Regions from separate parts of the Providencia sp. PROV200 genome, predicted to be linked through region 1. Evidence: predicted binding sites of a transcription regulator. Region 1 holds the regulator's gene; each other region holds the start of a gene.
What was found. The regulator PurR, encoded in region 1, represses purine synthesis genes. The targets are predictions, from matches to a motif close to CANGCAAACGTTTGCNTG.

Region 1 (7,569 bases):
ATAAAAGAGCATTTTAGAACCTAATATATGGACAAATACTCGATTTATTAACGTCTTGTTTATCACTCAAATAGGATAGATCTCTAAAAATTCTGATGTAAACTGAGCTTATTAATCCACTACACTGGGAATCATTATGTTTACAGGCATTGTCCAAGCGACCGCTCCTATTATTGAAATTACAGAAAGAGCCAACTTTCGAACTCATGTAATGAAATTTACCCCTGAATTACTTAGAGGTTTAGAAACAGGGGCTTCCGTTGCGCATAATGGTTGTTGTTTGACGGTAACGAAAATCGATGGTGAGAGAGTCAGTTTTGATCTAATTAAAGAAACTCTGAGATTGACTAACTTAGGGGAATTACAAGAAGGTGATGTTGTTAACATCGAACGCGCCGCAAAATATGGTGACGAAATTGGCGGCCATATCGTTTCTGGTCATATCATGACAACAGCTGAAATTAGTAAAATTTTCACATCCGAAGATAACCACCAAATTTGGTTGTCAATTCATGATAAAGCTTTGATGAAATATATTTTGCATAAAGGCTTTGTGGCGATTGATGGCATCAGTTTAACGGTGGGTGATGTAATCAATAATCGGTTTTGTGTACATTTAATCCCAGAAACATTAGAGAGAACAACACTAGGTAAAAAACGCTTGGGTGATAAAATAAATATAGAGATAGACCCACAAACGCAGGCAATTGTTGATACGGTTGAACGCGTTTTAAATCAAAAAGAACAAGAAAAGTTATTACAGCAAGCAGAAGAGTTGGCTAATGTAGCAAAAACAGAGTGAATAGGCATTAAAGCAAGCAATTGCGTTATTTATGTTAAAGATAAATAGCGATATAAGCAATCAGGTAGGCTATAGCAATAGTAGTTTATGCTATAGCCTGAATAAAGTATGGTTGGATTTTGTTTATTGAATATAGGTTACGGAGTTCTATTAAATAAAGAAGGTTAAAATTGCTTAAAAATACAATGCGCTCTAGTTTTCATTATTAATAGATCATTTTTCACTAAAATTGACAGAAAAGCTAGCGTTATCACGTTCAATTGCTTCAACTAATCGCTTGAAATGCGGACTGTTTTTATGCATCTCTAATGCCTGAGTGTCTTCCCATTCCTCGAAAACAATGTAACCATTTTCTTTAGCCATAAGATCATATTGAATGCATCCTTTCTCTCGGCGGCTTAGTTTTGCTAAGTCACGAACGATTTCTTTCGTTAAATACCCATCCGTCCTTTCTGTTGTAATTTGGGCATACACAACAATACTCATTCCGTTCTCCTTATGTATTAAGAACTATCTTAATGGGTACTTAGTTTTTGTATTGTAAAAAAGCGAATAACTTGATTTTAAAAATGCCGACGGCGTCATAGTAAAGTATCTTTTAAAATCACGGTAAAAGTGGGATTGGTCATAATAGCCTGTTTCAAACCAGCGGTAGGTATCTGGTTCTACTACCATACTTTTTAAAACGTGCTCTAAGCGACAATTGATCTGGTACCTTTTTGGTGTAATACCGTATTCTTTTAAAAACTCTTTTTGAATGACTCGGAGATGTAAACCTGTCTCTTCGGCAATTTCAGTGATTTTTTTAGTTGGGTTACGATATAGCAACTCTAAAATTTCATCTGTGAAATGAGACTTTTTCTTGGCTTTTGTCCTATTAAAGCAATCCAACAACTCTTTGAATGAAGAGTTAGCTAAAGCTTCAAACCAACGGTCTTTCCATATGTCATTTAGTGCGATGGGTTTATCAGTATAATTTAGTGTTCTTTGAGGCAGAAGAAAACGCAATGCATCATGACGAATACGTAATACCATAACTTTTGAAAAATTAGGGCTAGCAGTAAATGTGTTGACTCTAGGAATAATCAGCTGATAAGGGTCTGCGGCTGAGTTGCTTTCAGTTGTCATGTGAAATGTATCTGATGAAACCCAGATTTCAGCACCTGTTCCAGGAAAAATTTTAATTGCCTCTGTAAACTCTTTGATTATTAAAATAGAGCTAACAAAGGATTTTAATTCATCTGGTGGATAATACTGTTTTAACATCATTCTTGAGCACTCATTATTTAATGTCGCAATGATAACGTTTTTTAACAAGAAAATTAACCATGAAACATCTATATCTTAGTAGATAACAAAAAAAAAGCCTTATTTATTAGTGAAATCCGCTTAGATTAAGGGGTTTTGACAAGAAAGTTCAGGTTTTGTGAGCTAAGAATAATGGGTGATATAGAAAAATACTTAATAAATGTTACGGTATAACCATAAGAGTTATACATTGGAAGAAGTTTTTGGGAATTAGTTAAATATCAATCATGCCGATTATATACGGCATGATTGATTCGACAAGCTATACTTTAGGAGATCGTTTGGCAATCGACCTGCTCAAGATCTTGATTATTTTTATTGCCGCAGCGTTGCATAAAATAACCAATGGTCATTGGAATAATGGTAACCGCCATGACACCCGTTGTTGCTAACAATGGGTCTAAACTCAGGGCTGAAACAAGTAGGCTTGCTAAGAAACATAGACCTAATTGTAAGGCATTTTGCAATGCAGCTGCTTTACCACTCGCGCTAGGAAATGCATTTAGTGCTTTGGATACTGCAATAGGATAAGAGGCCCCGTTCATTGCCGCCATAAAGCAAAATGGGATCAATATCATGGTTAATGATGGTGTGGTATAGATGGCCATGATAAATAAAATAGACATGCTTACCGCGTAACCAATTAATAATAATGGAAATAGCGTTTCTGCGCGAACTTTTGCTAATAAAATGCGGCAGCCATATCCACCAACAATAAAGGCTAAAGTTTGTGGAATATAGCTCAAACCAATATCAGCAGGGTTGAAGCCCATGTCACGTAAGATAAAAGGTGACCCGGTTAACCAAGCGAAGAAACCCGCGCTACAGGATGCATAAACCAGCACGTTACCGCTGAAAACAGGGGAACTGAGCAAGTTTGAGAAAGAAATCTTAGTTTCTGGTTGGTTATCATCAGTTATTGTTTTAACTGAAACATTTTTCAAAAAGAGTGTCGGTAATAAAAGTAGTATGCCCACCGCCATTAGGATCAGGAAAATTGCTTCCCATGTTTGGTGCTCTAGAACCCATGCTCCTAATAATGGGGCTAAAGCCGGGGATAGCGCGACTAGTGGCATGATAGAAGCAAAGACTTTCTGGGTATTTGCCTCATCATAGCGGTCGATAACAAGGGCTTGCCATAAAACTGCCGCGGAGCAGACCCCAACAGCCTGTAAAAAACGTAGTGTTAATAGCTGTGTTGCGGTTTCGACCCAATAAATGGCTAAGCTACTGATAATGAAAATAGTTAAGCCCACAATTAGCACAGGCTTACGGCCAAGTTTGTCTGATAATGGCCCCCATAATAGCTGAGCAAAGGCAAAACCAGCTAAAAAAATACTGAGAGAAGCACTGATGGCGCCTTCAGAGGTATGCAAGGTGTTTTGCATAGCGCCAAATGCAGGTAAATACATATCAATGGCTAAAAAACCTAGCATACTAAGTCCTGCAAGGTAAACCATAAAACCCGGAGAATTTTTTTTCACAGTATTCGACATAATTATTACTTATCTGATATTTAAAAAATTGTTAATGATGATGTCATTGTATAGGCTATTTTTTTAGGTTGTGAAACGGTAATATTTGGATCTTGCCATCAAAATTTTTGAAAGGAGAGGTTATGTGGTCTGCGCATGCACTCGAAGTGATTGATGCAGTTGCTCGAACTGGAAGTTTTAGTGGTGCTGCTGATGAATTGCACCGTGTACCTTCTGCAATCAGTTATACCGTCAAGCAAGTTGAGGAATGGCTTGCTGTTCCTCTATTTGAACGCCGACATCGCGATGTTGTTCTGACAGAAGCAGGGGCGATATTTATTAAGGAAAGTCGTTCTGTTATCAAAAAAATGACAGATACAAGACATCAATGCCAGCAAGTTGCAAATGGCTGGCGCGGGCAATTTAGTATTGCTGTTGATTGTATTGTTAAACCCCAAAGGACAGAACAATTACTTATTGATTTTTATCGTCATTTTCCCGATATTGAACTTTTTATTCACCCTGAAGTGTTTAATGGAGTGTGGGATGCACTTGCTGACGGACGTGTAGATGTTGCGATTGGAGCGACTCGAGCGTCCCCGATAGGCGAAAGATACAGCTTCCGTGATATGGGTTTTATGCCGTGGATGTGTGTCGCAAGTCCAGAACACCCATTAGCCCAAATAGGTGAGAAACTGACTGATGACCAAATGAGAGAGTACCCGAGTTTGTGTCTCGAAGATACCTCTCGTAACCTTCCCAAACGTGATACTTGGGCACTTGATAACCAACGTCGGCTTGTCGTGCCTTACTGGGAAAATGGTTTAGCTTGTTTGGTTAATGGGCTATGTGTTGGAATGGTACCGGAGCATCGAGCAGCTCCGCTTTGTGAAAAAGGCCAATTAGTTGAACTAGCATTAGCACAGCCATTTCCACCCAGTCCTTGTTGTTTAACTTGGGTGGAAAATAGTACATCACCCGCGCTCCGTTGGTTATTGGATTACCTTGGTGATAATGAAACGCTCAACGCAGAGTGGCTTTCAACTTAACGATTTGTCTTATCGACGATAATCGATAAATGGCCCGTCAGCGACAGAGCGACGCTCTACAAGGCGAGGGTGAACTTCAATTGTTTGAGCATCTTCGCGCTTATTAATGATACGGTCGAGCAGCATGGTGAAGGCCATTTGGCCTAAACGCTCTTTGGGTTGGTGGATAGTGGTCAATGCTGGTGTGAAATAGCGCGCATTTCGCACATTATCATAACCAATAATTGAAATGTCTTGTGGAACGCGTAGCCCCATTTCATCAGCCGCACAAATGGCTCCCATCGCCATGATATCGCCACCACAAAATACCGCAGTAGGACGTTGTTTATGGCTTAAAATTTGCATCATTGCTTTATAGCCAGATTCAGGTTCGAAATCACCTTGTACTATCCACTGGTCTTTCAGTGTGATCTTTGCTTCTTCCATTGCTTTTTTGAAGCCTGTTAAGCGGCCGATACCGGTGTTTCTTTCAAGCGAGCCAGGGATCACACCAATATCACGGTGCCCACGGTCAATTAAATAGCGGCCTGCAAGATACCCACCATGGAATGAATTATCAATAATACTGTCTGTAAAATCACCTCGGGAGGTTCCCCAATCCATCACCACCATTGGGATATTACGATAGTCTTCAAGCATACTAATTAACGTATCTGGATATTCAGAACACATCACAAGTAGGCCATCAACGCGCTTTTGCGCTAACATTTGCAAATATGCTTTTTGTTTTCCCAAATTATTATGAGAATTACAAAGTATAAGTGTGTAACCTTTTTCATAACAACTATTTTCAACTGATTCAATTACTTCTGCGAAATAAGGGGCTTCGCTTGAGGTTGCGAGTAAGCCAATCGACTTTGTATGATTAACTTTTAAACTACGGGCAACCGCACTTGGCGAATAATTAAGCTCTTTAATTGCAGCCCAAACCGCAGCCTTGGTGTCATCAGCCACAAAGCGCGTTTTATTAATAACATGGGATACGGTTGTGGTGGATACGCCAGCGCGCTTCGCCACATCTTTAATCGTTGCCATGGGGGAAGAAAACTCCTGACCAATAACCGGTCTCTATAATAATTCTTGTTAAAAAATTACCTGCATATTGATGCATTGATCCTTTGCTGGCAATAACTTAGCGATTTGTTGTCGATTTTGTCTGATCTAGCGCAAAAACGAAAGAAATAATTGATGTTATAACATGTGATATAGACACTAGTTTTACTTTTTTAGATATGTATACTTAATAACCTTAATTAATGAGTGGTTATTTGTTAATTCAATGACATTAAAATGAGAGGAACTCATGGATACAGATTTTAAATATGGATTGCTTGCTGCATTGGGCTCATTAGCACTGATTATTTTTCTTGCTGCACATATTTTCTGATTTTATTCCAGCCTCGAGTAGGTGAAATAAAAGGGCGAGTACATCTCGCCCTTGTCAATTTAGTCTTTGTTTCGATACTTGCTAGAGGACTATGCTAAGTTTGCTTCCACAAATTTCCAATTAACCAGTGCCCAGAAGTTTTCTAAGTATTTAGGGCGGGCGTTGCGGTAATCGATATAGTATGCATGCTCCCAAATATCAACGGTTAACACAGGTTTGTCGTCACCAGAGATTGGGGTCGCAGCATTCGATGTATTGACGATTGCAAGGCTACCATCTGCTTTTTTTACTAACCAAGTCCATCCAGCACCGAAGTTTTTGGTTGCGGCATCAGTAAACTGAGCTTTAAATTCAGCAAAAGAACCGAATGCTTTATTAATCGCTTCCGCAACTTTGCCTGTCGGCTCGCCACCAGCGTTTGGCGCTAAGCAATTCCAATAGAAAGTGTGGTTCCAAACTTGTGCCGCGTTGTTAAAAACCCCAGCTTCAGAAGTTTTGATAATTTCTTCTAAAGATTTTCCTTCAAAGTTAGTACCTTTGATGAGGTTATTTAAGTTAACAACATAAGTGTTGTGGTGTTTACCATAGTGATATTCTAAGGTTTCTGCAGAGATATAAGGTTCTAAAGCATCTTTTGCATACGGTAAAGCGGGTAGTTCAAATGACATTGCGTACTCCTTGATTGCTTTTATATCAAAATACTCAGGGTGTTTGCTCTTAAAATGAGCAAAATAATATGTCACAGCTTATCATTAGAGTTTCGCCTATTGGCGATATGATACTTAATATATTAATAATAGCACGATCAACCTTACAAAGGTAAAGGTAATGATGCGGCTAAGATGCTAACAGATAAATAGAAAAATTACAGATAAAAATCATATAGATATTGTAGGTGGGGAACCTAAGTACATTAAATTTCAGTTCTTACCTAGAAATAGCTACTTGTTTGACTTAGGTAAAGAGAAGATAGAAAAGGTGCCTTTTTGTTTTTTGGAATGTTATAGTAATGCCCCTATAAAACTGGCATATTGTATGAAACAATTCAGTTTCTTATTATATCAGTCAATGTGTTCTGTTAAGTTGAGGTAGACTCTCAGTTACCGGCTGACTGCAAAACCTGCATCTTTGTTTTAAGGAAGTTAAAAATGACAACTATTGAAAGAATTGAGCGCCAAATTAAAGAAAACCCAATTTTATTATATATGAAAGGCTCTCCTAAACTTCCGAGCTGTGGTTTTTCTGCTCAGGCAGTACAAGCTCTGTCTTCTTGTGGTGAACGTTTTGCCTATGTTGATATCTTGCAAAACCCAGATATTCGTGCGGAACTGCCAAAATATGCAAATTGGCCAACTTTCCCTCAACTGTGGGTTGATGGTGAGCTAGTCGGTGGTTGCGATATTATCATGGAAATGTTCCAGCGTGGTGAGCTGCAATCTCTAATTAAAGAAACGGCTGATAAATACCGTTCAGCAGATGAAGCTAGCGCAGACTGATTTAAACAATAAATAAAAGACTAAAAAACCGTATTTGGTAAAAGCATTGATG
Region 2 (7,569 bases), 1.1 Mb from region 1:
ACTCCCTGTCGCGCACTGGGATATTCCGTTACCCGAAATTATTACGCCGCAAAAAATATGGCGCTGGTCATAAATACCCGCGCCATCATTTCACACCATTTTTAGCGTAACTTAGAACAGTAAACGCGCGCGAATGGTTCCAGGCAAATCTTTTAATTTCTGGAGTGCTTCATCTGTTTGGTTTGGCGTTTGCATTAATACGTCAATAACCACATAACCTACGTTGCCTGATGTACGTAAATACTGGCCAACAACGTTAATGTTATTTTCAGTGAAGACTTGGTTGATGCTATTCAAAATACCAGGGCGGTTTTCATGAATATGCAAGAAACGGTTTGTGTCTTCAGTATGAACTGGCAGAGAAACCTCTGGGAAGTTAACCGCCGATAATGTTGAACCGTTATCTGAATACTTAGCCAGTTTACTTGCCACTTCTAACCCAATGTTTTCTTGAGCTTCTTCTGTAGAGCCCCCAATGTGCGGTGTTAAAATCACATTGTCGAACTTAATCAATTCAGAGATAAATGGGTCATTAGGGTCATTGTTCGCAGCGGGTTCACTTGGGAAGACATCCACCGCAGCACCTGATAAATGCTTGGTTTCTAACGCAGCGGCCAGTGAAGGAATATCCACGACTGTTCCACGTGATGCGTTAATGAATATAGAGCCAGGCTTCATACGATCGAATTGTTCTTTAGCAAACATATTCTTCGTACTTGGGGTTTCAGGCACATGTAAGCTAACCACATCACTCATATTCAGCAGTTCAGTTAAAGAGCGAACTTGAGTTGCGTTACCTAAAGGGAGTTTGTTTTCAATATCATAGAAGAAAACATTCATACCGATACCTTCAGCTAAGATCCCTAACTGAGTACCAATGTGACCATATCCAACAATCCCAAGGCGCTTACCACGCGCTTCAAAACAGCCTTTAGCTTGTTTTTCCCAAATACCGCGGTGTGCTTGCATATTGGCTTCAGGAATACGACGTAGTAAAAGTAATAATTGGCCTAATACCATTTCTGCAACGGAACGTGTATTCGAAAATGGTGCGTTAAATACAGGGATACCACGTTTTGCCGCAGCATCTAAATCAACTTGGTTGGTTCCAATACAAAAACAACCTACTGCAACGAGTTTTTCTGCTGCAGCGAAAATTTCTTCAGTAAGATGAGTACGGGAACGGATACCTACAAAACGTGCATCTTTAATCGCTTCTTTTAATTCTTCGTCGGATAACGCACTTTTGTGATATTCAATATTGGTGTAGCCTGCGGCTTTTAAGTTATCAACCGCACTTTGGTGCACACCTTCTAGCAGTAAAAATTTAATTTTGTCTTTTTGCAAAGATACCTTAACCATTTCCCTACCCTATCGTGAACGTACTTAAGATTTATAACAGATGAACCCATGTGTTTGCCTAACATAGCTCAAGAGAGATGACATTCATCTACCTTGAGCTATGAAGCGTATACCAACATAGCAAAAAATAGCGTAGTAGCAATACAACCGTTTGCTTGATGGATGCTAAAAAGCGCGAAGAAAAAGAAGTTAAATGGTAGAAAATCAGGGGCGATAACACAAAATAAGGATTTTTCCTGCACAATGCCTATTTGTGTGAGATATATCACCAAAATAGCTGGGTATTAAAAAAAATAAAATAAATTTTAAATTGATGATATTTATAAAACTGGTTAATTAATTTAGCTTCTATCTATGCATAAACTAATGTCAAAATATCAGTAAGACAAATAAGCCAGCGAGTATAACGCCGCTGGCTTATTGGAATAATTAAATATGATATCGATTATAGCTTGATGGTTTTCACACCTTCGTTTGCAGTCCCCATCAAAACAACATCAGCACCGCGATTGGCGAATAACCCAACGGTTACAACCCCCGCAATCCCATTAATCGTATTTTCTAATGCCACAGGGTCAACGATATTTAAATTATGGACATCTAAAATCACATTGCCGTTATCAGTAATCACATTTTGACGGTACTCTGGCGTACCCCCCAATTTGACCAGTTCACGTGCCACATAGCTACGCGCCATTGGGATCACTTCGACGGGTAGTGGAAATTTACCTAACACATCAACTAGCTTAGACTCATCAACAATACAGACAAAGGTTTTTGCAATTGCTGAAACAATTTTTTCACGTGTTAAAGCCGCACCACCGCCTTTGATCATATTCATGTGATGGTCAACTTCATCAGCACCATCAACATAAACATCTAATGAATCCACTTCATTACAATCAAATACTGTAATTCCCAGTGATTTTAGTTTTTGAGTTGATGCTTCTGAGCTTGATACCGCACCTTCTATTTGACCTTTCATTGTCGCTAATGCATCAATGAAGTGTGAAGCCGTTGACCCCGTTCCAACACCAACAATAGTGCCCGGTTTTACATAATCAAGTGCAGCCCAACCTACCGCTTTTTTTAATTCATCCTGAGTCATACTCATGCCTTTTAAGATTTAATTGAGTCGTGATTAAGGTTATTAAACACTAGTATATACCGGACACCCAATAAGTTGCAGCTTTGTTCGCTGTATTTATGTCACGGTTCTTGGGATTTGCACCACAACGATAATATTTTTAAGTGTTGCGTGTAAAAATATGGCATAGTGCTTAATAGAATAACAACAAGGAGATTTTTTTGATGAAGCGCCCTGACTATCGCGCATTACAAGCACTGGATGCCGTTATCCGTGAACGCGGCTTTGAGCGCGCGGCTCAAAAGCTCTGCATCACGCAGTCTGCTGTGTCTCAACGCATAAAGCAGTTAGAAAACCTATTTGGGCAACCTCTGCTGGTACGTACCGTTCCGCCACATCCAACTGAACAAGGGCAAAAACTGCTAGCACTGCTTCATCAAGTCGAACTGTTAGAAGAGCAATGGTTAGGGGATGAAAATAGTGGCTCAACCCCTTTGTTACTGTCACTTGCCGTCAACGCCGACAGCTTGGCAACTTGGTTTCTCCCAGCCCTAAACCCTGTATTAGGCAATAGCCCTATTCGCCTAAATATTCAGGTTGAAGATGAAACACGAACCCAAGAACGCTTAAGACGCGGTGAAGTGGTCGGCGCTATCAGTATTCAGCCCCAAGCCTTACCGGGTTGTTTAGTCGATAAACTTGGCGCCCTAGACTATATTTTTGTGGCCTCACCAGACTTCGCTGCGAAATACTTCCCAGATGGCGTGACTCGCTCTTCGTTACTAAAAGCCCCTGCAGTTGCTTTCGACCATTTAGACGATATGCACCAAGCCTTCGTACAACAAAACTTTGGTTTATCGCCCGGCAGTGTTCCATGTCATATCGTGAACTCCTCTGAGGCCTTTGTACAGTTAGCAAAACAGGGCTCTACCTGCTGTATGATCCCACATTTGCAGATAGCAAGTGAATTAGCGAATGGTGAGTTGGTTGATTTAACCCCAGGGTTATGTCAAAGACGGATGCTTTACTGGCACCGCTTTGCACCTGAAAGCCGCACAATGAAAAAGGTGACTGACGCCCTATTAAAAACGGGGCGCCAGATGTTAAAACAAGAAGATGAGCCCGCAAAAAGCTAGCGTTTTAATTCAAATACCACATCGACTTGGTCATTAAAATCAATACTCTGTTGTTCATAGGTCTCATCAATTTTGAGATCTTCAGCAACAGAGGCTTTCATCGCCCCAGCATAATTCCTTGCCGCCATTGGATATGGCACCGCAGCGGGTGCATTATAGTTAATGCTATACACCGGACCTAACTGGACATTAAAGCCTTTAGCTAAGATATTGGCTTGTTCTGTGGCATTTTTAATCGCTTGAGACCGTGCTTCATCACGGTACTGTTGCGGGTTGGCAACACCAAACTGTACTGAGTTGATTTCATTCAGGCCTGCGGCTAAAGCACCATCTAACAAGACATTAAGTTGGTCTAATTTCTTCACTTTCACTTCAACAGAACGTGTTGCCGTGTAGCCTTCGATGGTTGATTTTTGCTTCACACTACTGTAATCATATTTAGGCTGAGTTCGCACATTTGCCGCGTTAATATCTTCTTTTTCAATGCCGTTTTTCTTAAGAAACTCAAAATACTCTGCAACTCGCTTATCGACGCCAGCTTTGGCAGCTGCCGCATCTTTTGCAGTGACTGTCACAAGAATGTTCAGCGTCGCCATATCTGGGGTCGCTTTTACTATTGCATTACCCGAAGTTGTAATGTGTGGGCCATTGGGTAACGGGTCAGCCAAAGACATGGTAGGAACCGCAGCACCTGCTACCATCGCAGCTAAAACTAAAGATTTTAATTTCACAGAACCTCCCAAGAAAATTATTTATCGCTAAAAAAGGGATAATTACTGATAAACTATCCCTGAGCTCAATTTAACAGTAACACACGGGACAAAAAGTACAGTCAGAATAATGAGAAATTGAACATTATTGAGTGTCTGTTGAAGATATATTGTTATTGAGAAATCAAACCGAGCCCCTTAAGCCCCTGTATTGCAAGTTGAAATGCGATAAACCACATCACGCCACCGACAAAAATATTAATAATACGCTGTGAACGTGGTTTATTTAGTACAGGAGAAAACCAAGCAGCAAGTATCGCTAATGCAAAGAACCACACAAATGATGCTGTTAATGCGCCAGCCGTAAACCAAGGTCGTAATTGGCTTTCTAATTGGCCTCCCACACTGCCCAATACAACGAAGGTGTCTAAATAAACATGTGGATTCAGCCAAGTGACAGCAAACAGTGTGACAATCACTTTCCACCTTGTGATAGCCCGGCTTTCCGTTTGAAGTATCACCTCATCAGGGCTAAGGGCTGTACGAAACGCACCATAGCCATACCACATAAGAAATACGACACCAGCCCACGTGATCAATTGCATTAATATTTCGGACTGGCTGAGTAGAGCACTACCACCAAACACGCCGGCGACAATTAAAACTGTATCACTTAGAGCGCATAATAATGCACTCATAAAATGAAACTGCTTTCGGCTTCCTTGCTGTAAGACAAATGCGTTCTGTGGTCCTAACGGTAATATCATTGCAGCACCTAATAGCGCACCCTGTAAATAGATCGAAAACATGCATTAATTCCAATTTTTTATTCAGTTAATATGCATGAATATTAGCGATAAAAAATTATTAGTGGAAATGATTAAGTCTAATAGGTCATAAGTATTACTTATGGCCAAAAACGTATCAGTAAGAAAAAATATCAGTATAAAAATATAAGAAAGGGAAATGAATAAGAGCCCATCAAAGACAGGCTCTTATTTTCAGTGAAACTGCTAAATGTTACTTAGCCAAGTATTACTCTGCAGGATCTTGCTTGATAGGTGCATTTTGTTTATGAACATGCACATCCATTTGTGGGAATGGGATACCAATATTATGTTTGTCCAGCGCTCGCTTAAACTCTTCTAGCAAATCCCAATATACAGGCCATGCATCACCATTGGTGGTCCAAAAACGCACTAAATAATTTAATGATGATGGAGCCATATCATGTAAACGGATAGTAACGCCTTTCGCATGCTGAATACGGTTATCCGCAGCGACGATATCACCTAATACTTTTTTCACCACATCAATATCAGAATCATAAGCAACACCCACAATAATATCTTGACGGCGATTAGGCTCACGGCTGGTATTAATAATGTTATCAGCAATGATCTTTCCATTAGGAATAACAATAATACGGTCATCTGCCGTTCTTAATGTCGTTGAAAATATTTGTACATTTTGCACTGTACCTTCAACAGCACCAATCGAGACATACTCTCCCGCTTTTAGTGGTCTAAATACCACCAGCAACACACCTGCCGCAAAGTTACCCAGCGAGTTTTGCAATGCTAAACCAACAGCCAAACCTGCCGCACCCATTACCGCGATCACAGAGGCCGTTTGTACCCCAATTTTTCCTAATACCGCAATTAAAGTGAATGCGACGATGGTATAACGTGCTATCGCTGATAAAAAGTCACTGACTGTTGAATCAATGCCTTTCATAGTCATCACGCGATGCAAACCACGTCCGACCCATTTTGCAATCATCATCCCGACAATTAAGATAACGATAGCAGACACGATATTTACAACATACTGAACTAACAGATCTTGGTTTGCCACAAACCAATTCGTTGCTTCATTCAACGCGCCTGTAACATCATCAGTATTCATATATATTGCCCTTTAAAATCCAATTATCAAAATTAATCCCAGCCAATTAATCTTTAACTAAGCGTTTAACGGCTGGCCGTACACTGCAAATAATAGCGGTGATTTATTGAAATACAAAACAAATCACTAAATAAAATTATTTTATCTATTTTCTATAACAAAAAGACGATAATCTTTTAACATTAACAGAAAGTCATCAATGCCGCAAAATGCAACACTTTCATTATCATAATAACTCATTCCCTCTTCCAACCCTTCGGTTTCAAATGATAATTGGTTGGCGCGGATCATCACTTCTTCATCATCAAGCAACAATGTATATTCGTGGCCAATAAGCTCCCATTGTTTTTCACTACCTTTAATTTTTTCGTAGTTTTCTTCAATAGCATCTAACAGACTAAGGTCGTTTTTAACCTCTTCATTAAGCCAATATCCAATAGCCTCATGATCCATCGAGAATTTAGCGGAGATAGCTCCGGTGATATCTTGGAAAAATTGGTAGTCCATATGCAGTCCCTCTACTCTTGCGTTATTGAACCTAGTATAACGCGAGTCAAACCGCTTTGTTGAGAGGTATTACCATCAAAAGAATAAAACTGAATAATGACGTGCAAAAGCATATTGAACAACAAGGTGTAAAAATTATCGAAGGGCCGGTTAATCGGACTGGAGCAATTAGATCTCTTTACTTACGTGATGACGATTTAACTTTAATCGAAATTTCTGAATATATTTAGCGAATACACCCAATTAAAAAAGGCTCCTAAATTAGGAGCCTTCATGACTAATATTACCTAATTACACGGCTGTTTGGAAAATCACGCCATCCGCTTTTTCGGTATATTGTGATAGTTGGTCAAAGTTCAGATAACGGTAGGTATCCGCTGCTGTTTCATCGACCTTATCCATAAATTGCAGATATTCTGCCGGCGTTGGTAAACGACCTAATAAGGAAGCGACCGCAGCCAGTTCTGCTGATGCGAGGTAAACATTCGCACCTGTCCCTAAACGGTTCGGGAAGTTACGTGTCGAAGTGGAAACAACCGTTGCACCATCTGCCACACGTGCTTGGTTACCCATACACAGAGAACAACCTGGGACTTCAATACGCGCTCCACTCTTACCAAAGACGCTGTAATAACCTTCTTCGGTTAACTGTGCTGCGTCCATCTTAGTTGGAGGCGCAACCCATAAACGTGTTGGTAATTGGCCTTTGTGGGAATCCAATAACTTACCTGCTGCACGGAAGTGACCAATGTTTGTCATACAAGAACCGATGAAAACTTCATCAATTTTCTCGTTTTGCACATCAGACAATAAACGTGCGTCATCTGGGTCATTTGGGGCACACAGAATTGGCTCTTTG
Region 3 (7,569 bases), 1.4 Mb from region 1:
GCGGTAGCAGCAAAGCCTTCACTAAAATCAAAAAGATGATGTACGAAGATCCGAATTCATTGCATTTGTTATTGGATAAACTGGCAGATAGCGTCATTTTATACTTGAATGCGCAAATTCGTGCTGGTGCACAGTCTGTGATGATTTTTGATACATGGGGTGGCGTATTAACTAAGCGTGATTATTTACAGTTTTCACTGAATTATATGCATAAAATTATTGATGGCTTAATTCGTGAAAATGATGGTCGCCGTGTGCCTGTGACCTTATTCACTAAAGGTGGCGGTCAGTGGTTAGAAGAAATGGCAGCAACGGGTTGTGATGCATTAGGCCTTGATTGGACGACTGAAATTGCCGATGCTCGTCGTCGTGTTGGTGATAAAGTTGCCCTGCAAGGAAATATGGACCCATCCATGTTGTACGCACCACCTGCGCGTATAGAAGAAGAAGTACAAAATATTCTGTCGGGCTTCGGTCAAGGTGAAGGGCATGTATTCAATTTAGGCCATGGTATCCATCAGGATGTTCCACCTGAGCATGCAGGTGCATTTGTGGATGCTGTTCACCGTTTATCCCGCCAATATCATCAATAATTATCATTTATTGATGTTCTTGATTTATGGTGTATTTATAGGATCTTGTAAGTACACCATTATCATCTATGATTAAGAATAATTAAATCTCATAAGCAATGGACGCATGATGGTTTTAGATACCCAACGGTTACGAACAGAACAAACTAGCCAAGCCTCAAAAATCATTTTGCATGATGAATTTCCTCCCCTCAAACTGATTGGTGGGGCGGATGTGGGCTTTGAGCAGCAAGGTGCGATTACGCGTGCTGTGGTGGCTGTACTCTCTTGGCCACAGCTAGAACTTGTTGAGTATCAAATAGCAAGAATACCGACGCAATTGCCTTATATACCGGGGTTACTTTCTTTTCGCGAAGTACCTGGCCTAATGGCCGCGTGGGAAAAAATACAAAATAAACCTGAATTAGTGCTTGTGGATGGACAAGGGATTGCACACCCTCGACGGTTTGGTGTTGCCTGCCATTTTGGGTTACAAGCGAACATTGCCACAATTGGTGTAGCAAAAAGCCGTTTATGTGGTGATGCCGATGAGTTAAATGAAGACCCCGAAAGTGTTCAGCCGTTAATGGCAGGTGAAAATCAACTTGGTTGGGTGCTGCGGAGCAAAAAACGCTGCAAACCATTATATGTTTCTCCGGGACATAAAGTCGGTTTTTCGTCTTCCTTAGAATGGGTTAGGCAGTGTCTAAAAGGGTATAGGTTGCCTGAGCCAACACGTTTTGCTGACGGAATTGCATCAAATCGAACGTTTTTTAAGCGAATGAATGAGAAAATCAGCTAATTATCAGCAAAATATGTGGCATTGACAGATTTTCAGGTAAACTGCGAAGTATTAAGATTGATGAGTCAGAAATTATGTTAAGAAATCCCATTCATTTGAGGTTGGAAAAATTAGAAAGCTGGCAACACACGACTTTCATGGCAAGCTTATGTGAAAGAATGTATCCCAACTTTCAGATGTTTTGTCTGCAAACTGAATTTGCCGATGCAAAAGTTTATCGTTCCATCCTTGATTTAGTTTGGGAAACTTTGGTCATTAAAGATAGCAAAGTCAATTTCGACAGTCAGTTAGAAAAATTAGAAGAAATTATCCCATCAGCGGATGATTTCGATATGTATGGTGTGTATCCAGCTATTGATGCCTGTATTGCATTGGGTGAAATTATTCATTCGAAATTGAGTGGTGAAACCCTCGAACACGCAATATTGGTTAGCGAAGCATCCATTCGTACAGTTGCCATGCTCGAAATGACTCAAGCAGGGCGGGAAATGACAGAAGAAGAACTCAAAGAAATCCCGGCCGTTGAAGAAGAGTGGGATATCCAGTGGGACATTTTCCGTTTACTGGCAGCTTGTGAAGAGCGCGACTTAGAGTTAATTAAAGGATTAAAATCTGACCTCCGCGAAGCGGGGGTGAGCAACATAGGTATTACTTTAAGCTGATTTTTGCATTTTCATTATCGAAAACGTGACTTGACGCAGTAATGCTGAGTACTAAGACTTCACATTTGCCCCTACTCTGGTCTACATTTAGGGGCGAGAAGAAGTGGCTATCGGGGGCGTGTATCAGGGGCTGTCAATTTGGCATATCCGACGCACTCGATGCTTTGCAAACGATAAACACACTGTGTAAGGATAATTTATGAATAAGACTGAATTAGTTGATGCTATCGCAGAATCAGCGGACCTGACCAAAGTTCAGGCAAAAGCAGCATTAGAATCTACTCTGAATGCTATTTCTGAAACGCTGAAAAAAGGCGAGCAAGTCCAACTGGTCGGTTTCGGTACTTTTAAAGTTAGCCATCGTGCTGCACGTACTGGTCGTAACCCACAAACTAAAGCAGAAATCCAAATTCCTGCTACAACAGTACCTGCTTTCTCTGCCGGTAAAGCACTGAAAGAAGCTGTAAAATAAGAACATTGTACAGACGAATTACCAGAGGGGGTAAAAAACTCCCCCTTTTGTTTATTCAAAAAGGGTTGCTGGTATTGGGAGTCATCTCAATGCTAAGCGCCTGTTCTTCTAATACACCAAAGCTGCCTGAGTTTAGTGCAAGTGGTTTTATTGCTGATGATGGCGTCATTCGTATGTGGCGGCTGAATAATGCACAAAGCCAACCACTCGTCTTAATGGTGGTTTATAGCCCCTATAAAGGCACAGACACTTCCGTTAATTTCTTCGAATACCGCTCCGGTAAACTCTGGCAAATTCGCAGCCAAATCTTGAACCAAAAAAATGGTGATATCACCGAACAATTACGCTTCGATAAAAACAATGACGTTGTTTTTATGCAGCGCGCCCAAGATGGCCATAAAACATCGCTTTCAACAGATGACATCACGCGTTGGCGCTTTGAAGCTGAACGAGTACTTGAGACAAACACTGCGCTTATTGTTGGTGGCGTCAAACTCTATCAAGGTCGCTGGCAACAAGGTAAAGTGACCACCTGTGAAGGTGATGTGCGAGAAATAACCTTCGAGCCCTATGCTGAAAATTGGTTACAGAGCCGTGCGAAAGTGTGGCATTCGCAGTTAAATTTAGCGTGGTTGGAGTCTTCAGAGGGAAATCAGCTTTTGATGGTAGCTGATACCGATTTTTGCCGCTGGCAACCTTCTAAAGATAGCTTATAAATAATCGCTCGTCGTCTTTCGAACCACAGCTATATTGCTACGTTCGCTCACTCTAGTCACATACTTATGTATGCTCCTAGAGATTCTCTCTCTTGCAGTTTTGCTGTGATTCGAAATACTTAGAGCCATTGTCTGTGTGAATGGTCAAAGGCAAAAACAAATTCAAAAAATAGAAAATAAAAAAGCTGATAAAAGTTTCCTCTTATCAGCTCAGGGAATGGTTTAGTACTTTGTATTATTTTATACGAGCGATAGCACGGTAGCCGATATCGTTGCGGTAGAAGCTATCATCCCAGTGAATGGTTTTTGCCACTTCATAAGCTTTTGCTTGGGCTTTAGCGATATCATTACCTAATGCTGTTACGCATAGGACGCGACCACCGGCAGTCACGACTTCTCCATCTTTCATGCGAGTACCCGCATGGAAAACTTTACTATCAGCCGCTTCAGTAGTTGGTAAACCCGAAATTATATCGCCATTGTGGTAGTCGCCTGGGTAACCACCTGCAGCAATTACTACCCCTAAAGCAGGGCGCTCATCCCATAATGAATCTTTACCTGCCAGCTCACCTTTTGCCCCCGCTAAACATAAAGCGACTAAGTCCGATTGCAAACGCATCATAATAGGTTGAGTTTCAGGGTCGCCAAAACGGCAGTTGAATTCGATAACTTTTGGGTTACCTGCTTTATCAATCATTAATCCAGCGTATAAGAAGCCTTGATAGCGGTTTCCTTCCTGATCCATACCTTTAACCGTTGGATAAATAACTTGTTCCATCACGCGTTGGTGTATTTCATCTGTGACAACAGGAGCTGGGGAGTAAGCGCCCATTCCACCTGTATTTAAACCTGTATCACCATCACCGACACGTTTATGATCTTGGCTAGTTGCCATTGGAATGACATTTTCACCATCTACCATAACGATGAAACTCGCTTCTTCACCATCAAGAAACTCTTCGATAACAATACGATGCCCTGCATCACCAAAGGCATTTCCCGCTAACATATCGTGAACAGCTTCTTTTGCTTCTTGTAGGGTCATGGCAACGATAACGCCTTTCCCCGCGGCAAGGCCGTCAGCCTTAATTACAATAGGCGCACCGACTTTATCTAAGTAAGCCAAAGCGGGCTCTATTTCAGTAAAATTTTCATAAGCGGCAGTTGGAATATTGTGACGAGCTAAAAAATCTTTGGTAAATGCTTTTGAACCCTCAAGCTGTGCAGCACCTTGGGTTGGGCCAAAAATAGTTAAACCAGCGGCTTTAAATGCATCTACAACACCAATAACTAATGGTGCTTCAGGGCCGACAATCGTTAAATCAATTTGTTTTTCTTTAGCGAATTGGAGCAGCCCATCAATATCTGTTGCCGAAATATTCACGTTTTCGAGTGTAGGTTCTAATGCTGTTCCTGCATTACCTGGGGCAACATAGACTTTTTCCGCTAAAGGTGATTGCGCAGCTTTCCATGCCAATGCATGTTCACGACCACCACCACCAATAATTAAAATATTCATGACTAGGCTCCTAATAATTAGTGACGGAAATGACGCATATTAGTGAAAAGCATGGCAATACCATGTTCATTTGCGGCTGCAATCACTTCATCATCGCGAATAGAACCGCCAGGTTGGATAACACAAGTTACGCCAACAGCTGCCGCGGCATCAATACCATCACGGAATGGGAAAAAGGCATCTGAGGCCATCGCACAGCCAGCGACTTCTAGACCTTCATCTGCGGCTTTAATACCTGCGATTTTTGCAGAATACACACGGCTCATTTGCCCTGCGCCAATACCGATAGTCATATCATTTTTGGCATAAACGATTGCATTGGATTTTACAAATTTCGCGACTTTCCAACAGAATAACGCATCTTTTAGCTCGCGTTCAGTGGGTTGGCGCTTAGTTACAACGCGAAGTTCTTCTTTTTCAACCATTCCTAAGTCACGGTCTTGCACTAATAAACCGCCATTTACGCGTTTAAAGTCTAAACCTGCAACGGGTTTGCTCCATTCGCCACATTCAAGTACGCGGACGTTTTGTTTAGTTTCAAGAATAGGCAATGCATCTTTAGCAACAGAAGGCGCAATAATGACTTCCACAAACTGACGTTCAATAATCGCTTGAGTGGTTTCTTTATCTAATTGACGGTTAAAAGCAATAATGCCACCAAAAGCCGAAGTTGGGTCAGTTTTGAATGCATTATCATAAGCTGTATGAATAGAATCTCCGATAGCAACACCACAAGGGTTTGCATGTTTGACAATTACACAAGCAGGTTCTTTGAATGATTTAACACATTCAAGAGCTGCATCGGTATCAGCGATATTATTATAAGACAGGGCTTTACCTTGGATCTGCTGCGCAGTTGCAATAGACGCTTCTTTTGGATTTTCTTCTATATAGAAAGCCGCATCTTGATGGCTGTTTTCTCCATAACGCATATCTTGTTTTTTTATAAAGTTTAAATTCAAAGTGCGAGGGAAGCGGCCGGAAGGCTGAGTCGTATCACCGTAATAAGGGGCAACTAATTCACCAAAGTAATTCGCAATCATGCTGTCATAAGCTGCAGTGTGTTCAAAAGCTTTAATTGCGAGGTCAAACCGAGTCGACCAATTTAGTGAGTTCTCGTGGTTATCCATCTCATCAATGATGGTTTGATAGTCATTACTATTTACCACAATTGCGACATCTTTATGATTTTTAGCCGCGGAGCGCACCATGGTTGGGCCGCCAATGTCAATATTCTCTACAGCATCTTCAAGGGTGCAATTTGGTTTTGCCACGGTTTGGGCAAATGGGTATAGATTAACAACGACCATATCGATAGGCGCGATGTCATGTTGTTGCATGATGGCATCATCTGTACCGCGACGCCCTAAAATTCCGCCATGCACTTTTGGGTGCAATGTTTTCACTCGGCCATCCATCATTTCAGGAAACCCTGTGTAATCTGAAACTTCAGTTACGTTTAATCCTGACTCAGCGAGTAACTTTGCAGTACCGCCAGTAGATAGAAGCTCAACACCACGTTGAGATAACGCCTTAGCGAATTCAACAACCCCTGTTTTATCAGACACACTAAGCAGGGCACGACGAATAGGACGAAGCAGTTGCATGAGATAGATCCCTTGGATTTGAATAAATAAGGCAATAACGAATATCAGTCAGTAAAAACTCAAAGAGCTTTTCTTATATACCTATTATATCTATTGATGAAAGCCAAGCGGAATTAGCCCGCTTTCCCTATAACAATATATAAGTCACTAACAATTTCAGAACATAAAAACAAAATCAATGCTGAAATTTCGAGCCAATTGTAACGCAAACGTTTGCGTAATGCGCGGTAATTTTTAAATTATTTTCATGTTGTGGATAACTTGGTGTATAAGTCGGTATAAGTGGGGGTTTTGCTGTGGAATGCAGCAGTTGAACAAAATAATGCAAAAAAGGGGTTGCCAGATTTTTCTGACTCCCTATAATGCGCATCAACTGACCGGGAACAAGACAACGCAAAGCGCGATGAACACTGAAACGGCAGCGAGAGATTCTGAAAAGAAAAAGCAAAAAATTGCTTGACTCTCACGGAGGAAAACGTAATATACGCCTCCTCGCGACAACGACCTCGAAGTCGAAAATCGAAAGATTAGTCGCAACGCTCTTTAACAATTTATCAGACAATCTGTGTGGGCACTCACAGGACACTATCAAAAAAATATTTGATTTTAAGTCTTGAAGAGTGACTAACACGTTAATTCATATATATGAACTAATAGGTAATTTGGTTTCTTCGGAAATCAAACGACAGTAAACATTCTTTGAGCATCAGACTACTTTTAATTGAAGAGTTTGATCATGGCTCAGATTGAACGCTGGCGGCAGGCCTAACACATGCAAGTCGAGCGGTAACAGGGGAAGCTTGCTTCTCGCTGACGAGCGGCGGACGGGTGAGTAATGTATGGGGATCTGCCCGATAGAGGGGGATAACCACTGGAAACGGTGGCTAATACCGCATAATCTCTTAGGAGCAAAGCAGGGGAACTTCGGTCCTTGCGCTATCGGATGAACCCATATGGGATTAGCTAGTAGGTGGGGTAATGGCTCACCTAGGCGACGATCCCTAGCTGGTCTGAGAGGATGATCAGCCACACTGGGACTGAGACACGGCCCAGACTCCTACGGGAGGCAGCAGTGGGGAATATTGCACAATGGGCGCAAGCCTGATGCAGCCATGCCGCGTGTATGAAGAAGGCCCTAGGGTTGTAAAGTACTTTCAGTCGGGAGGAAGGCGTTGTTGCTAATATCAACAACGATTGACGTTACCGACAGAAGAAGCAC
Region 4 (7,569 bases), 750 kb from region 1:
TTATCGCAACCGTAATATTATTTCATTGGCAGATAGCTCGGTAAGCCAACTATTAACAGCAATTAAACCGCTGGTGGATGCCGCAGGGTTAGGGCGTATTACCTTAACAAATATGCTGTCGGTTTCCAGTTATGGTAAAGCTGCTGTCGACGAACTGGCCGGGCAAAGTGCGCGTTTATTGAATGGTATTCCTGCAGAAGAAGGTCGTTTTAGTAAGCAACTCGCGTTCAATATGTTGCCATTACTGGCTGACATGGAAGGCAGTGTGGTTCACGAACGTCGTTTGGTTGAGCAAGTGCGTAAGGTACTGCAAGACGATGGTTTGCCAGTGGCGGTGAGTTTTATCCAATCTCCTGTTTTTTATGGTAATGCACAAGTTGTTCATTTAGAAACATTGCGCCCAATGAGTGCAGAAGAAGTTAACGATGAACTTGAACGTTTTGACGATATTCAGGTCTCAGAAGAGGGAGATTATCCTACACAGGTAACTGAAGCGTCAGGTCATGATCAACTCAGTATTGGTTGTGTACGCAATGATTACGGCATACCTGAAATTTTACAATTTTGGTCAGTGGCTGATAACGTGCGTTTCGGTGGGGCATTGATGGCGGTAGAAACAGCAGAAAAACTGGCTCAGGAGCTGTTTTACTAATGTCTGAGTCTACACAGTTGTATCGAATCGCATTAGGTATTGAATACAACGGCAGTCGTTACTTTGGTTGGCAACGTCAGCAAGAAGTCAAAAGTGTTCAAGGCTGCTTAGAAGAAGCTTTATCAAAGATTGCTGCGGAGCCAATTAGCGTGTTTTGCGCAGGGCGTACCGATGCTGGTGTGCATGCCACAGGCCAAGTGGTGCATTTTGAAACCTCGGCCATCCGTAAAGAGGCGGCTTGGACGATGGGGGCTAATACCCATTTACCAGCAGATATCGCTGTCCGCTGGTGTAAACCTGTAGCTGAAGAGTTTCATGCACGTTTTAGTGCAACAGCGCGTCGATATCGCTATGTGATTTTTAATCATCGTTATCGGCCTGCAATTTTATCGAATGGCGTAACGCATTTTCATTACCCACTCGATGAAAAAAGAATGCATGAAGCGGCACAGGCGCTATTGGGTGAGCGTGATTTTACCTCATTCAGAGCAGTCCAGTGTCAGTCGAAGTCGCCATGGCGTAATGTGATGCATGTGAATGTCAGCCGCCACGGTAATTATGTGGTGGTAGACATCAAAGCCAATGCGTTTGTTCACCATATGGTGAGAAATATTGTCGGAAGTCTGTTGGAGATTGGTTGTGGCAATCAAAACATTGATTGGATGGCGCATCTTCTTGAGTTAAAAGACCGTACCAAGGCAGCTGCAACCGCAAAAGCGGAAGGGTTGTATTTAGTGAGTGTCGATTACCCAGAGAAATTTGAGTTGCCTCAGAATGTGATGGGGCCGCTTTTTCTGGCAGATGAACTGATGTAAAGCGAATTTTTATTTATCTCATAATTTTTGTAAATAGCATGGATGCTATTATCAATGAGGATTTTATGGAATTTATCACGTTTATTATCGACTTTATTTTACACATCGATGTCCATCTTGCTGAACTGGTCAGAGATTATGGTACATGGGTCTATGGTATCCTATTTCTGATCCTATTTTGTGAAACAGGGTTAGTGGTCACACCATTTTTACCTGGAGATTCGTTATTATTTGTTGCTGGCGCGATTGCGTCATTAGACAGCAATGACCTGAATGTCCATTTAATGGTCGCTTTAATGATCACTGCGGCAATAATTGGTGATGCGGTGAACTACACTATCGGGCGTATTTTTGGTGAAAAATTATTCAAAAATCCAGATTCGAAGATTTTTCGTCGTGTTTATTTAGATAAAACTCATGCTTTTTATGAAAAACATGGCGGTAAAGCGATTATACTGGCACGCTTTGTGCCGATAGTCAGAACTTTTGCACCATTCGTTGCAGGAATGGGGAAAATGTCTTATCGTCACTTTGCTTTTTATAATGTGACGGGCGCGTTTATTTGGGTATTATTATTCACTTATGCGGGTTATTTCTTTGGTGAATTACCGTTCGTGCAAAACAATTTGAAATTACTGATAGTCGCGATTATCTTTGTTTCAATTCTGCCGGGTGTGGTTGAAATTATTCGTCATCGTCGAATAGCGGCGAAAGAAAAGCGTGCGGCAGCGCAAAAAATCGATAACCGCTAAGCGGTTTAACAAGTTTTTATCTACAGTGAGATATCATTGTGGTTTAATGGCAAAAAATTACATACTGGTGATAACCAGAGTGAATCAGACAAAAAGGTCCATTAATGAGCTGGATTGAAAAAATTTTAAAGAAAGGTAACTTGACCCAATCACACAAAGCCAATATCCCAGAAGGGGTTTGGACTAAATGCGATAGCTGTGGGCAAGTATTATATGGTGCTGAATTAGAACGTAATTTATCTGTGTGTCCTAAATGTGACCACCATATGCGAATTCACGCACGTCAGCGCTTAGAAACCTTCCTTGATGAAAACTCAACAACGGAATTAGGCAGTGAGCTTGAGCCAAAAGATATTCTTAAGTTCAAAGATTCAAAAAAATACAAAGACCGTATTGCTGCAGCGCAAAAAGAAACGAGTGAAAAAGATGCGATCATCGTGCTAAAAGGCACATTGAAAGGCATGCCTGTTGTAGCAGCAGCATTTGAATTCGCCTTTATGGGCGGTTCAATGGCCTCTGTTGTCGGTGCGCGTTTTGTACGTGCGGTTGAGCAAGCACTGGAAGATAACTGCCCATTGGTGTGTTTCTCTTCGAGTGGCGGAGCTCGTATGCAAGAAGCCTTGTTATCATTGATGCAGATGGCAAAAACCAGTGCCGCATTAGCAAAAATGCAAGAACGTGGTTTACCTTACATTTCAGTATTGACCGACCCAACCATGGGGGGAGTGTCTGCTAGTTTAGCGATGTTAGGTGATATTAACGTGGCAGAGCCGAAAGCATTAATCGGTTTTGCTGGGCCGCGTGTTATCGAACAAACGGTTCGTGAAAAATTACCACAAGGCTTCCAACGCAGTGAATTCTTACTTGAGAAAGGCGCGATTGATATGATAGTTCGCCGCCCTGAGATGCGTGACCGTTTAGCTGAAATATTGGCGATGTTAACCAATAAACCGAGCTTTAATGAGACACCTATCATTGTAGCGGAAACGGTTGAAATCGATATTGATGCCGTTGATGAACTAGATGCCCAAGAGCCAAAAAAGGATTCTGAAAAGCATAAAAAAGATGATGAGTAATCTAATCATTCCTAACGCCAAGTCTCCTTTGGAGGCTTGGCTTTCTTATCTCACCGACTTACATAGCCAAAATATTGATATGGGGTTGGATCGAGTCGGTCAAGTTGCTAGGAAAATGAACCTAACGCAACCTGCTCCCAAAGTTATCACAGTCACTGGAACCAACGGCAAAGGAACAACGTGCCATACACTAGAGTCCATTTTTATGGCTTCTGGGTTAAAGGTTGGGGTTTACAGTTCACCGCACCTTATTCGTTATACCGAACGCGTTCGTATTCAAGGCCAGGAGCTCCCTGAGTCTGATTTTTGTGAGGCGTTTGCCATAATTGAAGCACAACGTGCAGATATTTCGCTGACCTATTTTGAATACGGTACCTTGGCGGCTTTACAATTATTTAAGCAAGCTAAACTCGATATTGTGATTTTAGAAGTCGGTTTAGGCGGTCGGTTAGATGCGACCAATGTCGTTGATGCGGATATTGCGGCGATCACCAGTATTGCCTTAGACCATACAGATTGGCTAGGTGCAGACCGTGAACATATTGGTTATGAAAAAGCCGGTATTTTCCGCAAAGGTCACTATGCAGTGGTCGGTGAGCCGGACATGCCAGCCTCAATTGGCGAAGTGGCTGAGCTGCTTGGTACACAGCTATTTCGCCGAGGTACAGATTGGCAATACAGTGAACAAGCGAATAGTTGGTCATGGAAAGGTTCACAGCGTGAATGGCATAATTTACCGTTACCTAATGTACCTTTAGCGAACGCAGCAACAGCGCTGGGTGTGGTGAGTTGCTTACTGGAAATTGACACTGATATTGCCCAGATAGTGACTGAACCCGCTATTCATCAAGGCTTGAAATCGGCTCAATTACCGGGACGGTTCCAAATTATCGGTGAAAAACCGTTAATGATATTGGATGTCGCTCATAACCCACATGCAGCTGGGTACTTAGTCAGTAAATTAGCTACCTTACCAGAAACTAAAAACCGTCGCATTCGCGCGGTGGTTGGGATGCTAGGCGATAAAGATATCAAAGGGACGCTTGAGTGCTTGTCTCAACAAGTCACCGACTGGTACCTCGCGCCACTCACTGAGTTTAGGGGAGCCGATGTGGCCGAACTTAGTCAATATTTACCGGCGGCTAACCAGTTTGACAGCGTAGAAAAAGCGTGGCAACAAGCTTGCATCGATGCGAACGAGCAAGATGTGATTGTGGTGTGCGGGTCATTTCATACCGTCGCTCACGTCATGATGTTATTGGAAAATCAAGAAGGATAGTGCCGGTGGCTAGTAAATTTCAGAATCGACTTGCTGGCGCCATTGTGCTTGTTGCAGTGGGGGTCATTGTGCTTCCTGCTCTGCTTGATGGCGATAAGAAATACAATGAAAATGAATTTGCGGCCATTCCTATTATCCCTAAACCGGGTGATGAAGAAGATATTGAGGCAATAGCGCCTATTGTGAGTACGACAACCACCGCTTCTTCAGAAGGGGCTTCTGAAGCCATGTTGTCAGAAGCCATTACGCAGCAGCAAAATGAACGGGTTGAAACGCGGCCATCGGCAACAGTCCCTGCACCGAGTGTCGTTGAGCCAGTCAAGCCAGAACCTAAGCCAGAACCTAAAGTTGAACCGAAACCACAACCGAAGCCTGAACCTAAGCCCGAGCCAAAACCTCAGCCGCAGGGCAAAGCATTTGTGGTGCAAGTGATTGCATTGAACAATGCAAGTAAAGTTGAGGAGATAGTCGCTAAACTAAGGTTGTCTGGTTACCAAGTGTATACGGTTCCCGCAAAACCGGTGAATAATAAACTCACACGTATTTACGTAGGGCCAGAAGCCTCAAGGCAGCGCTTAGAAGCAGCTTTACCTGAATTGAACAAGATTACGGGAACAAAAGGAATAATTCAAAGCTATAAACCTTAAAATAGAATTTCAATAATCCCTAAAAGGTAAGGGGATTTAGTAACTTACTGCGGCGATTATGATTTTTTCTTTTCGCCGCTATTTTTTTAAATTTGATAGAAAAATGGTTACGCAAACGTTTTCGTTTTCTGTTAGAATGCACTTCGCTGATGTCGTGAGTGCGAATTTTGGAATAAAATATGGTCTGGATAGATTACACAATTATCGCCATTATTGGCTTCTCGGCACTAGTTAGCTTGATCCGTGGGTTTGTACGAGAGGCGCTCTCATTGGTTACATGGGGCTGTGCTTTTTTTGTTGCGAGTACATTCTACCCTTATTTAGCGGGCTATTTTACTCGCTTTGAGGATGTACTGGTTAGGAATGGCATTGCTATCGCCGCACTGTTTATTGCCACATTAATTGTTGGCGCGGTGGTGAACTATGTGATTAGCTCGTTAGTACAAAAAACCGGGTTATCAGGCACAGATCGGGTTCTGGGGATCTGCTTCGGCGCGTTGCGTGGTGTACTGATTGTTTCGGCATTGCTGTTTTTTCTCGATACATTTACACCATTACCTCAAAGTGAGGATTGGCAACGTTCGGAACTTATTCCGCAGTTCAGTCATATAATCAGGTGGTTTTTTGACTACCTGCAAAATGCGTCAAGTTTCCTACCGGAGAACATTTCTCCGTCTGGCTGATGAGGAAAGACTAAATGTGCGGTATTGTCGGTATCGCCGGTGTTACACCGGTAAACCAATCAATTTATGATGCTCTCACGGTGCTTCAGCATCGTGGGCAAGATGCAGCAGGTATTGCCACAATTGATGGCAAAAATAATATTCGTTTACGTAAAGCGAATGGCCTTGTAAAAGACGTCTTTGAAACCCGACATATGCTCAGACTACAAGGTTGTATGGGGTTGGGCCATGTTCGTTATCCTACAGCAGGCAGTTCGAGTGCATCAGAAGCACAGCCTTTCTATGTAAACTCACCTTTTGGTATTACCCTTGCACATAATGGTAATCTGACAAATGCGCACGAATTAACGCGAAGCTTATTTGAAACCGCTCGCCGCCATGTTAACACTACCTCTGATTCTGAGATACTACTGAACGTATTAGCGCATGAGTTGGATAGGTTTGATCATTTCCCTCTTGAGCCAGACAATGTTTTCAGCGCAGTGTCTGCCATGCATAAAAAAATACGCGGTGCATATGCATGCGTGGCATTAATTATTGGCCATGGCATGTTAGCCTTCCGTGACCCTCATGGAATTCGCCCATTAGTACTAGGGCGCCGCATTACTGAAAGTGGTGAGCACGAATACATGGTCGCTTCAGAAAGTGTTGCACTCGACACTTTAGGCTTCGAATTTTTACGCGATGTGGCTCCGGGTGAGGCGGTATATGTGACAGAAAAAGGGCAATTATTTACACGCCAATGTTCTGACAACCCACAATTAACCCCATGTATCTTTGAATATGTCTATTTTGCTCGCCAAGACTCTTTTATTGATAAAGTGTCGGTATATAACGCAAGATTACGTATGGGGCAAAAACTGGGCGCCAAAATTGCCCGTGAATGGGAAGATTTAAATATCGATGTGGTGATCCCTATCCCAGAAACATCGTGTGATATTGCGCTAGAAATCGCACATATTCTTGATAAACCCTACCGCCAAGGTTTTGTGAAAAACCGTTATGTAGGCCGTACATTTATCATGCCGGGTCAGCAAGAGCGTCGTAAATCCGTGCGTCGTAAACTTAATGCGAATCGTGCAGAGTTTCGTGATAAAAACGTCTTACTCATCGATGACTCAATTGTGCGCGGAACAACATCTGAGCAAATTGTTGAGCTAGCACGCGAAGCTGGAGCAAAAAATGTTTACTTTGCCTCAGCGGCACCCGAAGTGCGTTTCCCGAACGTATATGGTATTGATATGCCAAATGCTAATGAATTGATTGCACACGGTCGTGAAGTGGATGAAATCCGCAAGCTTATCGGTGCAGATGGCCTAATATTCCAAGATTTAAGTGATTTGGTGGATGCTGTCAAAGAAGAAAACCCGGAAATCACGGAGTTTGAATGCTCAGTATTTGATGGTATTTATGTGACAAAAGATATCGACCAAAGTTATTTAGACTACCTAGAGAATTTACGTAAAGACGATGAGTTAAAGCTCAAAGATCAGAGTGAAGTCGAGGATCTGGAGATTTACAACGAAGGCTAAATTTTCGTCATAGTGTAGGCTACAGCGTTGTTGGCTTTATTCAGCTACCCAAGTCACATACTTTTGTATGCTCCTTGGGATAGCTTCATTCGCCGCCTAGCTGTAACCGAAACTATTTAGAAAATGAGTTATA

Region 2: the regulator PurR is predicted to act here: its motif matches at 1,503-1,520, upstream of serA (phosphoglycerate dehydrogenase).
Region 3: the regulator PurR is predicted to act here: its motif matches at 6,553-6,570, upstream of purH (bifunctional phosphoribosylaminoimidazolecarboxamide formyltransferase/IMP cyclohydrolase).
Region 4: the regulator PurR is predicted to act here: its motif matches at 5,330-5,347, upstream of cvpA (colicin V production protein).

What each region holds. Positions count from the first base shown of each region.
Region 1 is NZ_CP096307.1:1,817,641-1,825,209, forward strand. Features, by position in the region: gene M1E86_RS08320 (riboflavin synthase subunit alpha) at 137-802, shown strand; gene M1E86_RS08325 (putative quinol monooxygenase) at 1,016-1,288, opposite strand; gene M1E86_RS08330 (helix-turn-helix transcriptional regulator) at 1,313-2,071, opposite strand; gene punC (purine nucleoside transporter PunC) at 2,380-3,606, opposite strand; gene punR (DNA-binding transcriptional activator PunR) at 3,729-4,634, shown strand; gene purR (HTH-type transcriptional repressor PurR) at 4,644-5,669, opposite strand; gene sodB (superoxide dismutase [Fe]) at 6,111-6,689, opposite strand; gene M1E86_RS08355 (Grx4 family monothiol glutaredoxin) at 7,170-7,517, shown strand.
Region 2 is NZ_CP096307.1:2,922,034-2,929,602, forward strand. Features, by position in the region: gene M1E86_RS13490 (5-formyltetrahydrofolate cyclo-ligase) at 1-73, shown strand, start outside; gene serA (phosphoglycerate dehydrogenase) at 112-1,362, opposite strand; gene rpiA (ribose-5-phosphate isomerase RpiA) at 1,808-2,470, opposite strand; gene M1E86_RS13505 (LysR family transcriptional regulator ArgP) at 2,674-3,585, shown strand; gene M1E86_RS13510 (oxidative stress defense protein) at 3,582-4,316, opposite strand; gene argO (arginine exporter ArgO) at 4,469-5,104, opposite strand; gene mscS (small-conductance mechanosensitive channel MscS) at 5,331-6,203, opposite strand; gene M1E86_RS13525 (YacL family protein) at 6,345-6,710, opposite strand; partial or broken gene M1E86_RS13530 (VOC family protein) at 6,809-6,940, shown strand; gene acnB (bifunctional aconitate hydratase 2/2-methylisocitrate dehydratase) at 7,002-7,569, opposite strand, start outside.
Region 3 is NZ_CP096307.1:430,114-437,682, forward strand. Features, by position in the region: gene hemE (uroporphyrinogen decarboxylase) at 1-593, shown strand, start outside; gene nfi (deoxyribonuclease V) at 703-1,374, shown strand; gene M1E86_RS01935 (YjaG family protein) at 1,449-2,036, shown strand; gene M1E86_RS01940 (HU family DNA-binding protein) at 2,236-2,508, shown strand; gene M1E86_RS01945 (DUF1481 domain-containing protein) at 2,598-3,224, shown strand; gene purD (phosphoribosylamine--glycine ligase) at 3,460-4,743, opposite strand; gene purH (bifunctional phosphoribosylaminoimidazolecarboxamide formyltransferase/IMP cyclohydrolase) at 4,761-6,350, opposite strand; gene M1E86_RS01960 (hypothetical protein) at 6,652-6,810, shown strand; rRNA gene M1E86_RS01965 (16S ribosomal RNA) at 7,069-7,569, shown strand, end outside.
Region 4 is NZ_CP096307.1:2,567,512-2,575,080, reverse strand. Features, by position in the region: gene M1E86_RS11800 (aspartate-semialdehyde dehydrogenase) at 1-652, shown strand, start outside; gene truA (tRNA pseudouridine(38-40) synthase TruA) at 652-1,467, shown strand; gene M1E86_RS11790 (DedA family protein) at 1,533-2,219, shown strand; gene accD (acetyl-CoA carboxylase, carboxyltransferase subunit beta) at 2,324-3,295, shown strand; gene folC (bifunctional tetrahydrofolate synthase/dihydrofolate synthase) at 3,285-4,574, shown strand; gene dedD (cell division protein DedD) at 4,580-5,221, shown strand; gene cvpA (colicin V production protein) at 5,401-5,904, shown strand; gene purF (amidophosphoribosyltransferase) at 5,919-7,436, shown strand.